2 regions of the Streptococcus sp. IMAU 99161 genome follow, and region 1 is predicted to be linked to the other one. Evidence: predicted binding sites of a transcription regulator. Region 1 holds the regulator's gene; the other holds the start of a gene.
What was found. The regulator HrcA, encoded in region 1, represses chaperone genes, less so after heat shock. The targets are predictions, from matches to a motif close to TTAGCACTCNNNNNNNNNGAGTGCTAA.
Positions count from the first base shown of each region.

Region 2: groES (co-chaperone GroES) is a predicted target of HrcA. The motif match lies at 5,754-5,780, and genes of this name have one in related genera.

Region 1 covers NZ_JAAPAW010000013.1:22,004-29,457, forward strand. The annotation lists gene HA044_RS08365 (D-alanyl-D-alanine carboxypeptidase family protein) at 1-740, shown strand, start outside; gene hrcA (heat-inducible transcriptional repressor HrcA) at 908-1,942, shown strand; gene grpE (nucleotide exchange factor GrpE) at 1,949-2,488, shown strand; gene dnaK (molecular chaperone DnaK) at 2,744-4,567, shown strand; gene dnaJ (molecular chaperone DnaJ) at 5,096-6,229, shown strand; gene HA044_RS08390 (family 20 glycosylhydrolase) at 6,391-7,454, shown strand, end outside.
Region 2 covers NZ_JAAPAW010000009.1:44,793-52,246, forward strand. The annotation lists gene folK (2-amino-4-hydroxy-6-hydroxymethyldihydropteridine diphosphokinase) at 1-33, shown strand, start outside; gene HA044_RS04715 (DUF1846 domain-containing protein) at 366-1,850, opposite strand; gene pepA (glutamyl aminopeptidase) at 2,344-3,408, opposite strand; gene HA044_RS04725 (DUF4651 domain-containing protein) at 3,552-3,842, shown strand; gene HA044_RS04730 (thioredoxin family protein) at 3,839-4,156, shown strand; gene ytpR (YtpR family tRNA-binding protein) at 4,166-4,792, shown strand; gene HA044_RS04740 (single-stranded DNA-binding protein) at 4,892-5,287, shown strand; gene groES (co-chaperone GroES) at 5,804-6,085, shown strand; gene groL (chaperonin GroEL) at 6,107-7,454, shown strand, end outside.

The DNA of each region.
Region 1 (7,454 bases):
AAAAGCGCAAGAAATGGTGGCCTTACTTAGTGAGTCTGCTTCTCTTGGTGGTTATTGGAGCAGGAATTGGTGCCTATATGGCTAATCCAAGCCTCTTTTCAGGGCTTGTGTTTTGGAAGCCTAAAAAAGGAGCTGTAACGACTCCATCTTCAACCAAGAAAAAACGATCCGATCTACCAGCTGTCTCGACAAAAGATTGGCAGTTGATCTTGGTCAATCGTGAAAATGTCAAGCCTGAGCTGAACCCACAGTTGACGGATGTCGATGCTATCAAAGTGGATAGTCGGATTGTGGATCCAACCCGACAATTTTTAGAAGCTGCTCGAAAAATCGCACCACAAGAGACCTTGATATCCGGTTATCGTAGCGTGGCTGATCAAACCAAACTCTATAATGAACGTGTCAATCAGTTGAAAGCTAACGGTCTTTCGCAAGAAGAAGCCGAAAAACAAGTGCAAACCCAAGTACAGGTTCCAGGTGCTAGTGAGCACCAGACAGGACTTGCGATTGATATGAGTGTAGAGGCGGGGCAAAGCGATGAGTTAGGTCTACAGCTTGCTGCGATTGCACCGCAATATGGCTTTGTCCTTCGCTATCCAGATGGCAAGAGCAACATTACGGGTGTGAATTTTGAAAATTGGCATTTCCGTTATGTCGGAGTGGAGTCCGCTCGCTATATGCAGGCCCACAATCTGGTCTTAGAAGAATACATCCAACTTTTAAAAAAAGACGGTAAGTAGCAAGAAATGGCCCTTTCTAGGTCTGAAGAATGATTTTTAGCACTCTTTCAAAAAGAGTGCTAATTTTTTAGTTTTTTCTCTTGACTTTCTTCTGGATGGGTGTATAATAGAATCATGGTTTAGCACTTGAGTGTATCGAGTGCTAAATGTGAAAGAGAGGTGAGGTCATGGTTACAAAACGTCAAAATGAGATTTTAAATCTTGTCATCGATATGTTTACCAAGACCCACGAACCGGTTGGTTCTAAAGCTCTTCAGGATATGATTCAATCCAGTAGTGCGACGATTCGTAACGACATGGCTGCTCTCGAAAAACAAGGTTTACTAGAAAAGGCCCATACGTCTAGCGGTCGAATGCCAAGCCGAGCAGGTTTTCAATATTTTGTTCAGAACTCGCTGGATCTAGAGTTGATTGATGAGCAAGACATCTACCAAGTGGTGAAAGGCTTTGATTTTGAAGCCTTTCGGTTAGAAGATATCTTGGATGCCACCGCGAAGTTGTTAGCCCAGATGACGGGTTACACTGCCGTGATCCAAGATGTTGAGCCTACCAGACAGCGTCTGACAGGTTTTGATATCGTACCATTATCGAGTCATGATGCCCTAGCAGTCTTGACCTTAGATGAATCAAAGCCGGTAACCGTTCAGTTTGCCATTCCAAAGAATTTCTTGACCACTGATCTGGAAATCTTCCATCAGTTGGTGAGAGAACGCTTTGTTGGCAATACGGTCCTGGATATTCACTACCGCTTGCGAACAGAGATTCCACAGATCGTACAGCGTTATTTCAAGACGACAGACAATGTATTGGATCTCTTTGATTACATCTTCTCACAATTATTTAAAGAGCTGGTCTTCGTTGAAGGAAAGGTTTCATCGTTAAGCTATGCCGATCTCTCAACCTATCAGTTCTTGGATAATTCCCAACACGTAGCCCTCGAGTTGAGAGCGGGGATTCCGGAAGACCAACTGACTCAGGTATTGGTGGCAGAATCAAAAGATCCAGCCTTGAAAAATGTGACCGTCATTAGCCACAAGTTCCTAATTCCTTATCGAGGAGTCGCACTGATGCATGTGATCGGTCCTGTTGAGATGGACTACCGACGTGTTGTGAGTCTCGTCAATGTTATCGGACGAGTCCTCGTCATGAAGTTGACGGATTACTACCGTTACCTCAACAGCAACCATTATGAAGTAAATTAAGACCAAATGAAAGGGGTGTATGCCTTGACAGAAGAAATCAAAAAAGAAGACGTGAAAGATGAGGAAGTTGTAGAGACGACAGAAACTGTCGAAGAAGAAAAGCAACCTTCTGAATTGGAAGCAGCACAAGCGCGTGCAGATGAATTTGAAAACAAATACCTTCGTGCTCACGCAGAAATGCAAAATATCCAGCGTCGGGCCAACGAAGAACGCCAACTCTTACAAAAATACCGGAGCCAAGATTTGGCAAAAGCTATTTTGCCATCATTGGATAACCTTGAACGTGCTCTTGCCGTTGAAGGATTGACAGATGATGTGAAGAAGGGCTTGGAAATGGTCCAAGAGAGTTTGGTACATGCCTTAAAAGATGAAGGCATCGAAGAGATCGCAGCAGATGGTGATTTTGACCACAACTACCATATGGCCATTCAAACCATGCCTGCAGATGACGAGCATCCGGCAGACACCATCGCACAAGTCTTCCAAAAAGGCTACAAACTCCATGACCGCATCCTAAGACCGGCTATGGTAGTTGTCTACAATTAGGCTAAAGAACTTAAAAAACCTTGTCCGAAACGACAATAAACTATGAAAGAAAGATAAACAATGGTTCAGCTTTACTAATAGTGAGCGAAGCGAACCAAAGGCGATGTTCTTCGCCGTGGCGCTATTTTCGCAAACTTTGAGACCTTAGGCTCAAAGTTTAGTCAAAGAGATTGGCGAAGTCAAGCTCTGACGGCGTCGCCACTTAAGAAGAGTATCAAAAAGAAAAAAAGGAAAAATCAACAAGGAGAAAAACATATGTCTAAAATTATTGGTATTGACTTAGGTACAACAAACTCAGCAGTAGCAGTTCTTGAAGGAACTGAATCAAAAATTATCGCAAACCCAGAAGGGAACCGCACAACACCTTCAGTAGTATCCTTCAAAAATGGTGAAATCATCGTTGGTGACGCTGCAAAACGTCAAGCAGTCACAAATCCAGATACAGTCATCTCTATCAAATCTAAGATGGGTACTTCTGAAAAAGTTTCTGCTAATGGTAAAGAATACACACCACAAGAAATCTCAGCTATGATTCTTCAATACTTGAAAGGTTACGCTGAAGATTACCTTGGTGAAAAAGTAACCAAAGCTGTTATCACAGTTCCTGCTTACTTCAATGATGCTCAACGTCAAGCAACTAAAGACGCTGGTAAAATCGCTGGACTTGAAGTAGAACGGATCGTTAACGAACCAACTGCAGCAGCCCTTGCTTACGGTTTGGATAAGACAGATAAAGAAGAAAAAATCTTGGTATTCGACCTTGGTGGTGGTACATTCGACGTATCTATCCTTGAATTGGGTGATGGTGTCTTCGACGTATTGGCAACTGCAGGGGATAACAAACTCGGTGGTGATAACTTTGACCAAAAAATTATCGATTACATGGTTGAAGAATTCAAAAAAGAAAACGGTATCGACTTGTCAACAGACAAGATGGCGCTTCAACGTTTGAAAGATGCAGCTGAAAAAGCTAAGAAAGACCTTTCTGGTGTCACTTCAACTCAAATCAGCTTGCCATTCATCACTGCAGGCGCTGCTGGACCTCTTCACTTGGAAATGACCTTGACTCGTGCTAAATTCGACGATTTGACTCGTGAACTCGTAGATCGTACAAAAACTCCAGTTCGTCAAGCTCTTTCAGATGCAGGCTTGAGCTTGTCAGAAATTGATGAAGTCATCCTTGTTGGTGGTTCAACTCGTATCCCAGCTGTTGTAGAAGCTGTGAAGGCTGAAACTGGTAAAGAACCAAACAAATCAGTGAACCCTGATGAAGTGGTTGCTATGGGTGCTGCGATCCAAGGTGGTGTCATCACTGGTGATGTCAAAGACGTTGTCCTTCTTGATGTAACTCCATTGTCACTTGGTATCGAAACAATGGGTGGAGTATTTACAAAACTCATCGCTCGTAACACTACTATTCCAACATCTAAATCACAAGTCTTCTCAACTGCAGCAGATAACCAACCAGCCGTTGATATCCACGTTCTTCAAGGGGAACGCCCAATGGCAGCAGATAACAAGACTCTTGGACGTTTCCAATTGACAGATATCCCAGCTGCACCTCGTGGTATCCCACAAATTGAAGTAACATTCGACATCGACAAGAACGGTATCGTATCTGTTAAGGCCAAAGATCTTGGAACTCAAAAAGAACAAACAATTGTTATCCAATCAAACTCAGGTTTGACAGATGAAGAAATTGAAAAAATGATGAAAGATGCCGAAGCAAATGCCGAAGCAGATAAGAAACGTAAAGAAGAAGTAGACCTTCGTAATGAAGTAGACCAAGCGATCTTTGCGACTGAAAAGACAATCAAGGAAACTGAAGGTAAAGGATTCGATGCTGAACGCGATGCTGCTCAAGCAGGATTGGATGATCTTAAGAAAGCTCAAGAATCAGGTAACCTTGAAGATATGAAAGCTAAATTGGAAGCTCTTAACGAAAAAGCTCAAGCTCTTGCCGTTAAACTCTACGAACAAGCCGCAGCAGCCCAACAAGCTCAAGCAGGAGCAGAAGGCGCACAAGCAACAGGAAACGCAGGCGATGACGTCGTAGATGGAGAGTTTACTGAAAAATAAGATGCAAAGCCCGTTAAAACCTCACAGTGAAAATAGGAAATCTGACGCAGAAACTTTAGTTTCTAGAAAGATTTGTCTGTTTCACCAAGAGGTTAGGGCGTGCTCGATTTAAGCTGAAACTCAATTCAGCCTTACTAGTAAATGATAAAAAGAAATCCAGAGGTTGCAACCCAGCCTCTGTTTTTCGGTAAAAAAGAAACGATACCAATATTTTGGGTCCGTTTTGAAACGATAAAAGAAAGGAACAAAGAGCGTTCGGGGGATTGAACTCGAGCTCTGAGGTTTCTTCCTCAATGTGAAAGAAAGGAATCGGCCCCGACCTAAATCGAGGTTTGATTCGCAATATAAAAGAAAGGAACAAAGAGTGTTCTCAACTGAACACGGGTTCCCAAAAATTCTGATTTAATATAAAAGAAAGGAATTGAACCCGACCTAAATTCTCGGAAAAAAGATAAATCTGTCTAGGAGCATCGCTCCTGCGTCAGATTTCCTATTTTTCAGTCGAATTTTACGGTCTTGGTATCTTAAATGAACAATACTGAATTTTATGACCGTTTGGGCGTTTCAAAGAATGCTTCTCAAGATGAGATCAAGAAAGCCTATCGGAAATTATCTAAAAAATATCACCCAGATATCAACAAGGAACCTGGTGCTGAGGAAAAGTACAAGGAAGTTCAAGAAGCTTATGAGACTTTAAGTGACGAGCAAAAACGAGCTGCTTATGACCAATATGGTGCTGCGGGTGCCAATGGTGGCTTCGGTGGTGGAGCTGGTGGCTTTGGTGGCTTTGATGGCGCTGGTTTTGGTGGCTTTGAAGACATCTTCTCTAGCTTCTTTGGAGGCGGTGCAAGTCGTAATCCAAATGCACCTCGTCAAGGGGATGACCTCCAATACCGCGTCAATCTCAAGTTTGAAGAAGCGATTTTTGGTGTTGAAAAAGAAGTGAAGTACAATCGAGAATCCAGTTGTCATACTTGTCATGGCTCTGGGGCAAAACCAGGGACGAGTCCGGTGACTTGTGGTCGCTGTCATGGTTCTGGTGTCATCAATGTGGATACGCAAACCCCTCTTGGGATGATGCGCCGTCAAGTGACCTGTGATGTCTGTCATGGTCGTGGTCAAGAAATCAAGGACCCTTGTACCACTTGTCGAGGTACTGGTCATGAAAAACAAGCCCATAGCGTGAACGTCAAGATTCCTGCAGGAGTTGAAACAGGTCAACAAATCCGCTTAGCGGGTCAAGGAGAAGCAGGCTTTAATGGTGGACCTTATGGTGATTTGTATGTCGTTGTCAGTGTAGAGCCAAGTAATCAGTTTGAACGGGATGGTTCAACCATCTACTACAAGTTAGATTTGAACTTTGTCCAAGCAGCACTTGGAGATACGGTTCATGTGCCAACCGTGCATGGAGATGTTGATTTGGTGATTCCTGAAGGAACCCAAACCGGTAAGAAATTCCGCCTCCGTGGAAAAGGAGCGCCTAGTCTTCGTGGTGGTGCCATGGGAGACCAGTATGTATCAGTCAATGTCGTTACCCCGACTGGTTTAAATGACAAGCAAAAAGAAGCTCTTCGTGCATTTGCGGAAGCTGGTGATATCAAGGTAAATCCAAAGAAAAAAGGCTTCTTTGATAAGATGAAAGATGCCTTGGATGACTTATAAGAATAAACGAGTTTCCTTTTGAGTAAGGGGCTCGTTTTATTTTGGATCGAATCCAAGAACTTCCTCTCCTAATTAAAGAATAATGAGAAGCCTCATTGAATTTATTAAGATATCGTGGTAAAATTAAGAAAACGATTACAAAGACAATTTAGGAGGTCCTGATGAAATCACATCAACCACGTTATGCGATTCGTAAGTACGCAGTAGGGGCGGCTTCGGTGCTCATAGGATTTTTTGCTGGCGCGCATGTTGTAGCAGCTGATACACCAACGACTACTGAAAGTCCTGCAACGACAGTACCAACTCCGCCAAGCGAGGGTGAGTCGACTGCTTCCCTAAACGAGAAAGCTTCTCAGCCAGCAGTAGAAACACCGACTGCTCCTGCCCCGATCGTCGATCAAAGTCAACCGACACTGCCTGATCGTGAATTGCGGGTATCAGATCTTGACCGTTTGATTCACGAAGAAGCGAGCTCGGTCGCAGAGTCGAATGTGGCAACTCAACCAGCGACAGCAGCTACGGAAACTCCTGCTAAAGATCCTGATCAGGAAGAAAAATTAGCCAAGAAAAAGATTGTTTCGATCGATGCCGGTCGCAAGTACTTCTCACCAGACCAAATCAAGGAAATCATTGATGAGGCAAGTAAGACGGGCTATACAGACTTGCATCTCCTCGTCGGAAATGACGGCTTGCGCTTTGTGCTGGATGATATGTCTTTGAAAGTAGGATCTGCTTCTTATTCTAGCCAAGCTGTGACAAATGCAGTTGAAAAAGGGACGAAGGCCTATTATGATGATCCGAACGGGACAGCCTTGACCCAGGCTCAAATGGATGATATTTTGGCCTACGCCAAATCGAAGAAAGTAGGCGTCATCCCAACCATTAATAGTCCAGGTCACATGGATGCGATTTTGACAGCCATGGAACAATTGGGGATCGAAAACCCTCACTTTAATTATTTTGGTACAAAGAAATCAGCTCGGACCGTTGATTTGGACAACAAAAAAGCCTTAGACTTCACCAAGGCTTTGGTAGACAAGTATGCGACTTATTTCAGTGGCAAGGCAGATATTTTCAATATTGGTTTGGATGAGTATGCCAATGATGCCACAGATGCCCATGGTTGGCAGGTTCTCCAAGCCAGCAAGCATTGGCCGGGTGAAGGGTACCCAGAAAAAGGCTATGAAAAATTCATACAATACGCCAATGATCTAGCAGCTATTGT
Region 2 (7,454 bases), on a different contig from region 1:
CCCATTCGCCAATTATGGGATGCTGTCAAATAGTCTCTCTTCTTTGCATCAAAAAAACAATCCCTGTTCGAGGGATTGTTCAAATTGAAGACAAAGACTTCTTAAAAAACTTTCCTTAGGTGAGTACGGACGTCTGCGAACTTCTACGAAGTTCCAAGACTAATGATTGAGCCTGTGGTCTCAATCATTCCGAGTGCCTGAAACTGAGTCGTTTCAGGCACTTTTCTCACAGCGGAAAGTTTCAGAATATGATTGAATAACTATAACGAGTATAATTTTTAAAGAATTGATTAGATTTTATTAAAGATTCGTCTATATACACTCTCAACAATCCCTCGAACGGGATTGTTTTTGTTTGTCTTGCTTTATTTACGATACAAGCGATCGTATTGGTAGACGGGATCCATGGTGACGTGGATACCGAGCTTGCGTAGGACGTTCTTGTCTTCGTCTGTCAGCATAACGGTTGAATGGGCTTCGCTGCCTTTCAACTTGCCTAATTCTTGCATAGCAAGCTTAGCGTCTTCATTGCTCATGGCCGTAATAGCAAGGGCAATGAGGATCTCATTTGAGTGAAGGCGAGGGTTGCGACTGCCTAAATGATTGATCTTCAAGCCTTGGATCGGTTGTACGTACTCTGGCTCGATCAACTTAGTTTCTTTGCCAATGTGAGCCAATTTCTTAATGGCATTGATCAAGAGGGCTGCGGTTGGACCAAAGAGATCAGATGTTTTTCCGGTGACCATCTCGCCATTTGGCAATTCAAGTGCCAAGGCTGGCTCGCCTGTTTCTTCTTCTTTTTGACGGGCAAGGACGGTCACTTTCCGATCATTTGGCGTAATGCCCAAATCATTCATCAAGAGCTCAATCTTTTTCACAGCTCCTTCACTGACACGTTCTGCCTTGACATCCAAGATGGTTTGGTAATAGCGACGGATGATTTCTTGTTGGGAAGCTTCAATCGCAGCATCATTGTCCACAATGGCAAAGCCAACCATGTTGACACCCATGTCTGTCGGAGAAGCGTAAGGGGAGGTTCCCAAGATCCGTTCCAACATGCGCTTCAAGACAGGGAAGATTTCGATATCGCGGTTGTAGTTGACCGTTGTTTCCCCGTAGGTTTGGAGGTGGAAGGGATCGATCATATTGACATCGTCTAGATCGGCAGTCGCTGCTTCATAGGCCAAGTTGACTGGGTGGTGCAAGGGAAGGTTCCATACTGGGAAGGTTTCAAACTTAGCATAACCAGATTTGATGCCATTCAATTGGTCATGGTACATATTGGACATACAAGTTGCGAGCTTACCAGAACCAGGTCCAGGAGCTGTCACAACGACCAAATTGCGGCTGGTCTTGATGTAGTCATTTTTCCCCATCCCCTCAGGAGAGATGATGTGGTCCATATCGGTTGGGTAGCCCTTGATCGGATAGTGTAGATAAGAAGTGATCCCACTTTTATCCAGTTGCTTACGAAAGGCGTCCGCTGCGGCTTGTCCCGCATATTGCGTGATCACGACCGAGCCTACAAAGATCCCTAATTCGTTGAATTTATCGATCAAGCGCAGCACTTCTTGGTCATAAGAAATCCCAAGATCTCCACGGGCTTTTGAGTGCTCAATGTTGTTGGCGTTGATGGCAATGACAATTTCCACCTGGTCGCGCAATTCTTGGAGCAGCTTGATCTTATTGTCTGGTTCGTATCCAGGGAGGACACGAGCAGCGTGGAAGTCTTCTAACATCTTACCACCAAATTCAAGGTAGAGCTTGCCATCGAATTGATTGATCCGCTCGATAATGTGGTTACGTTGCAAATTCAAATACTTTTCAGAACTAAAAGCTTGTTTTTTCATCTAAATCTCCTGTAAATAAGGGGAGCCTGCTCCCTACACGAAACATTCATTCTTTCATATTATATCAGAAAACAGATGGAAGACAAACTATTCTCTGTCGCTTTCCATAGAAGAGATTAGACATCATAGAATTTGATTGTTCAGGCATATTTTTTACATAAAATAACCTAAGTAATGATAAACAAATAAAATGAGGTAGTCTATTAAGGTCATTGCAGGGGGCACTTAAACTTTCCGCTGTGAGAAAAGTGCTAGAAACACTACTGTTTCTAGCACTCGGGAGTTTTGGGAGTAAAACAGTTTGGGAAACTGTTTTAGCCTGAGCCAAAAAAATGAAAAGCGAAGGGTCCAAAAATAAGTTATGGAACTTCCTGGATCGCTGAAATCATCCACTGGATAATTTCACCTAACGTCCGTACTCACCTAAGGAAGGTTTTAAGAGGATTTTATCTTCGATCTGAAAGCCTCTTACGGGGCCTCGTGATCAATGCTCTTAATAGTGTTTGATCACATCAACTGTTGCGCGATCCAATTTCTTGACCAAGGCTTGTAAGAAGGCTTGGGCTTGCAAGAAATCATCCATAGCATAGAGGGTTTGGTGAGAGTGGATGTAGCGGGCACAGACACCGATGGTAGTGGATGGCACTCCACCATTCTTCAAGTGTGCGGCACCAGCGTCGGTTCCACCTTTACCGCAGTAATATTGGTATTTGATGCCGGCTTCTTCAGCAGTTGTGAGTAAGAAATCTTTCATATTAGGCAAAAGGATGTGACCAGGATCATAGAATCGGATCAGGGTTCCTTCGCCAATAGCACCTTGGCCTCCAAAGATATCAGCAGCTGGGGAACAATCGACAGCAAGGAAGACTTCCGGATCAAATTTAGTGGTAGAGGTATGGGCACCACGAAGTCCCACTTCTTCTTGAACATTGGCTCCGACATAGAGTTCATTGTTCAAGTCTTGACCAGAGAGATTCTTGGCCAATTCGCTGACCATCAAGACGCCGTAGCGGTTATCCCATGCTTTAGAGATCACATTTTTACCATTTGCTGTGAGAATAGCAGAGCTGTCTGGCACCAAGGTGTCCCCAGGATGGACGCCATAGCTTTCAGCCTCAGCTTGGTTGCTAAATCCAGCATCAAAGACAATGTCCCCAATAGCAGGAACGGTTGGACCGCCCGCACCACGTGTCAAATGTGGAGGGACAGATCCAGAAATGGCAGGGTATTCACGGCCATCGCGTGTCAAGAGTTTGAAACGTTGGCTGCTGACGACCATCGGGTTCCAACCCCCGATTGGCACCACACGGAAAGTCCCGTCAGCTTTGATTTCGCTGATCATAAAACCAACTTCATCCATGTGGGCAGCGACTTGGACGCGAGGGGCATCACTCGCTGTTGAGTGTCTGACCCCAAAGATTCCACCGAGACCATCGGTCACGATCTCATCCACATGAGGGGTCAATTGTTGGCGCAAATAGTCCCGTACAGGGGCTTCATGGCCTGAGATAGCGGGAATTTCAGTTACTTCTTTGATTTTAGAAAATAAATTAGTCATAGGTTACCTTCTTTCTGATGCTATTTTATCATTTTTTTGGCGAGGATGGTAGCCTCACGGGAGAGGTGTTTCTGCTGGAGATCCAGGAGGAAACCCTAGCTCGACCATTGTCCCCTTGCTGATTTTGTGTTACAATAGGCACTATGAAAGCAAAAAAAATTATTTTATCTAGTCTGGCTGTCGCAAGTGCCGGAGCTCTTGCGGCTGGTGTTTATAAAATTGCCAAAGATCAAAAGCGCCTTCGTACCCAAGAAGAGTTGGTCGCAGAAGTACGGGAGCAGATGGAAGCCATGGGGACGATTGCGACCCTGTATGTGGAACTTTATGAGTCGAGTGAAGAGCGTTTAGTAGGGGGCGTTATCTTTGAGGATGAGCGCCATTACCGCTTTGTCTACGAGGACGGTCTCTTGCAGTATGAAGAGGAAAAACTATGATCACACCAAATTCTCTAGAAGAAATTGCTTCTTATATAGAGCAAGAAGGCAAGAAAGTCTTTGTCTTTTCAGCAGATTGGTGTGGGGATTGTCGCTATCTCCAACCTTTTTTGCCGGAAATTGTGGCGGAAAACCCTGAATTTACCTTTATTTTGATTGACCGAGATGCTTATATGGATCTGGCGAAAGTCTGGAATGTGTACGGAATTCCGAGTCTGGTCGTACTGGAAAAGGACAAGGAAATCGGACGGTTTGTCAATCGTGATCGAAAAACCAAAGCGCAGATTACGACCTTCTTAGCAGGATTAAAATAGGAGAAAATGATGATTGTAACATACAACAAAGAACAAGTCGGCGATGTCTTGATGCTGACCTTGAAAAATAGTGGAGAAGCAAAGCTCGCTGTTGAAAGAAAAGGAAAGGTGGCTCGCGTTTACCGTGAGGACAAGCAAGAAACGGTTGCCTGGAATATCTTTGATGCCTTGTCTTTCTTCGTCATCGAAGGCAATGGCCAAGTCTTTTTGACAGATGAGCAAGTAGATCGGTTGAACCAAGAGTTGGAAAGCGAAGGCTTTGCAGAACGCTTGGTCAATGACCGCGAACCAAAATTTGTGGTGGGAGAAATCCTTGAAATGGTAGCCCATCCAGATAGTGACCACTTGAATATCTGTCAAGTAGCAGTTGGGCCGGATAAGACAGTTCAGATCGTGGCAGGAGCTCCAAATGCGCGTGTCGGTCTCAAGACCATTGTCGCTCTTCCAGGTGCCATGATGCCAGATGGCAGCTTGATTTTCCCAGGTGCCCTTCGTGGTGAAAAAAGTTATGGCATGATGTGCAGTCCTCGCGAATTGCACTTGCCAAATGCTCCTCAAAAACGAGGTATTATTGAATTAGATGACGCAGAAGTGGCAGGAACACCTTTTGATCCTGCTCGTCACTGGCACGGATAAAAATAAGAAGATTCTAGGATGCTTGCAGTCCTAGAATTTTTTTATGGGAGCACCTCCATTTTTGAAGATTTTTTCGAATAAATAGATAGGAGGTAAATGATGTATAATAAAGTTATTTTAATCGGTCGCCTAGTAGCGGCTCCAGAATTGCATAAAACCAGCACAGATAAATCGGTTGCTCGAGTGACCGTGGCGGTCAATCGCCGTTACAAGGATCAAAATGGAGAGCGGGAAACCGATTTTGTCAATGTCGTTGTCTGGGGGAAATTGGCCGAAACCATGGCTAGTTATGCCAGTAAAGGCAGCTTGATCTCTTTGGATGGAGAGATCCGTACCCGTCGCTATGAGAAAAATGGGGTTATGCAGTATGTGACAGAAGTCCTCTGTCAGAGCTTCCAGTTGCTCGAGAGCCGGGCTCAACGAGCGATGCGTGAAAATGGTGGGACAGGAGATCTAGCTGATGTCATCCTTGAAGAGGAAGATTTACCTTTCTAGAAAGATCGAACCATCAGGCTTTGTGGGTGGAATGAGGCTGGGACAAAAGTTCTAGCCTCTTAATTGTTTTTGGATTGTCGAGCAAGACGCAGTGGTTGAGTGCTCAAAGCACTGCTTTGAGGTGACGGATAGAACTTGCGAAGCAAGTATCCTAAGTCTTTGTTCGCTTTTTAAGCTTCAAAGATGCCCTATGTTGACGGAAACTATGTTTCCTTTATCTGCAACCTTCAACAGTCTCTCAGACTGTTGAAGCTGTGCGGAGATGGGACGACGAAATCGAATTCTAACGAATGACCGATTTCTGTCCCACTCTCTCTTTTTTAGTCTTAGAGAAAGCTTGGTAAATTCCCAAGGATAGGGGAAATGGAATCGTTTTTTGCCCTTTTCGAACTTGAAGATTCTCTGCTTTATTTGAGGTGTTTTTTTCTTGACTATTTCTGACCAAGTGATACAATAGAAACATAGGTTAGCACTTGAATGACTAGAGTGCTAAAATACAAGTATGGAGGAACGACAATGTTAAAACCATTAGGAGACCGCGTGGTCTTAAAAGTAGAAGAAAAAGAACAGACTGTTGGAGGTTTTGTCCTCGCAGGAGCGAGCAAGGCCGAAACGAAAACCGCTACAGTTGTTGCTGTTGGTGAAGGAGCTCGTACCTTTACCGGTGAGTTGATCGCACCAAGTGTAAAAGCAGGAGATCAGGTCTTGATCGAAAGCCATGCAGGCATTGAAGTCAAAGATGGGGATGAAACCTACACCCTCGTTGGCACATCAAATATTCTTGCAATTGTAGAGTAAGAGAAGAAAGAGGTAAGAAAAATGGCAAAAGATATTCAATTTTCATCAGACGCACGTTCTGCCATGGTCCGTGGTGTCGATATTTTAGCAGATACAGTCAAAGTCACCTTAGGCCCTAAAGGACGCAATGTAGTCCTTGAAAAATCCTTTGGTTCACCATTGATCACAAACGATGGGGTCACCATCGCAAAAGAAATCGAATTGGAAGACCATTTTGAAAATATGGGTGCCAAATTGGTGTCAGAAGTGGCTTCTAAGACCAATGATATCGCAGGTGACGGTACAACAACCGCAACGGTCTTGACCCAAGCCATCGTCCGTGAAGGGATTAAAAACGTCACAGCAGGGGCCAACCCAATCGGCATCCGCCGTGGGATTGAGACCGCTGTTGCAACAGCAGTAGAAGCTTTGAAAAACAATGCGATCCCCGTATCCAGCAAAGAAGCCATTGCTCAAGTCGCTGCTGTGTCTTCACGTTCTGAAAAAGTCGGTGAATATATCTCCGAAGCCATGGAAAAAGTTGGTAAAGATGGGGTCATCACCATTGAAGAATCCCGTGGAATGGAAACAGAACTGGAAGTCGTAGAAGGTATGCAGTTTGACCGTGGTTACCTTTCTCAATACATGGTGACGGACAATGAAAAAATGGTGGCTGACCTTGAAAATCCATACATTTTGATTACGGACAAGAAAATTTCAAACATCCAAGAAATCTTGCCATTGTTGGAAAGTATTCTTCAAAGTAGCCGTCCACTCTTGATTATCGCAGATGATGTCGATGGAGAAGCTCTCCCAACACTTGTTTTGAACAAGATTCGTGGTACCTTCAATGTTGTCGCTGTCAAGGCACCAGGCTTTGGAGATCGTCGCAAGGCGATGCTAGAAGATATTGCGATCCTCACAGGTGGTACAGTGATCACAGAAGACCTCGGCTTGGAATTGAAGGATGCAACCATCGAAGCTCTTGGTCAAGCAGCGAAAGTCACTGTTGACAAAGATAGCACTGTGATTGTCGAAGGTTCTGGTAACCCAGAAGCGATTGCCAACCGTGTCGCTGTCATCAAGTCTCAAATCGAAACCACAACATCTGAATTTGACCGTGAAAAATTACAAGAACGTTTGGCTAAATTGTCTGGCGGTGTTGCCGTGATCAAGGTCGGTGCTGCGACAGAAACAGAATTAAAAGAAATGAAACTTCGTATCGAAGATGCATTGAACGCTACTCGCGCAGCCGTCGAAGAAGGGATCGTTGCCGGAGGTGGTACAGCCCTTGTCAATGTCATCTCTGCAGTTGCAGCTCTTGAATTGGAAGGGGATGAAGCAACAGGACGCAATATCGTCCTTCGTGCTTTGGAAGAACCTGTTCGTC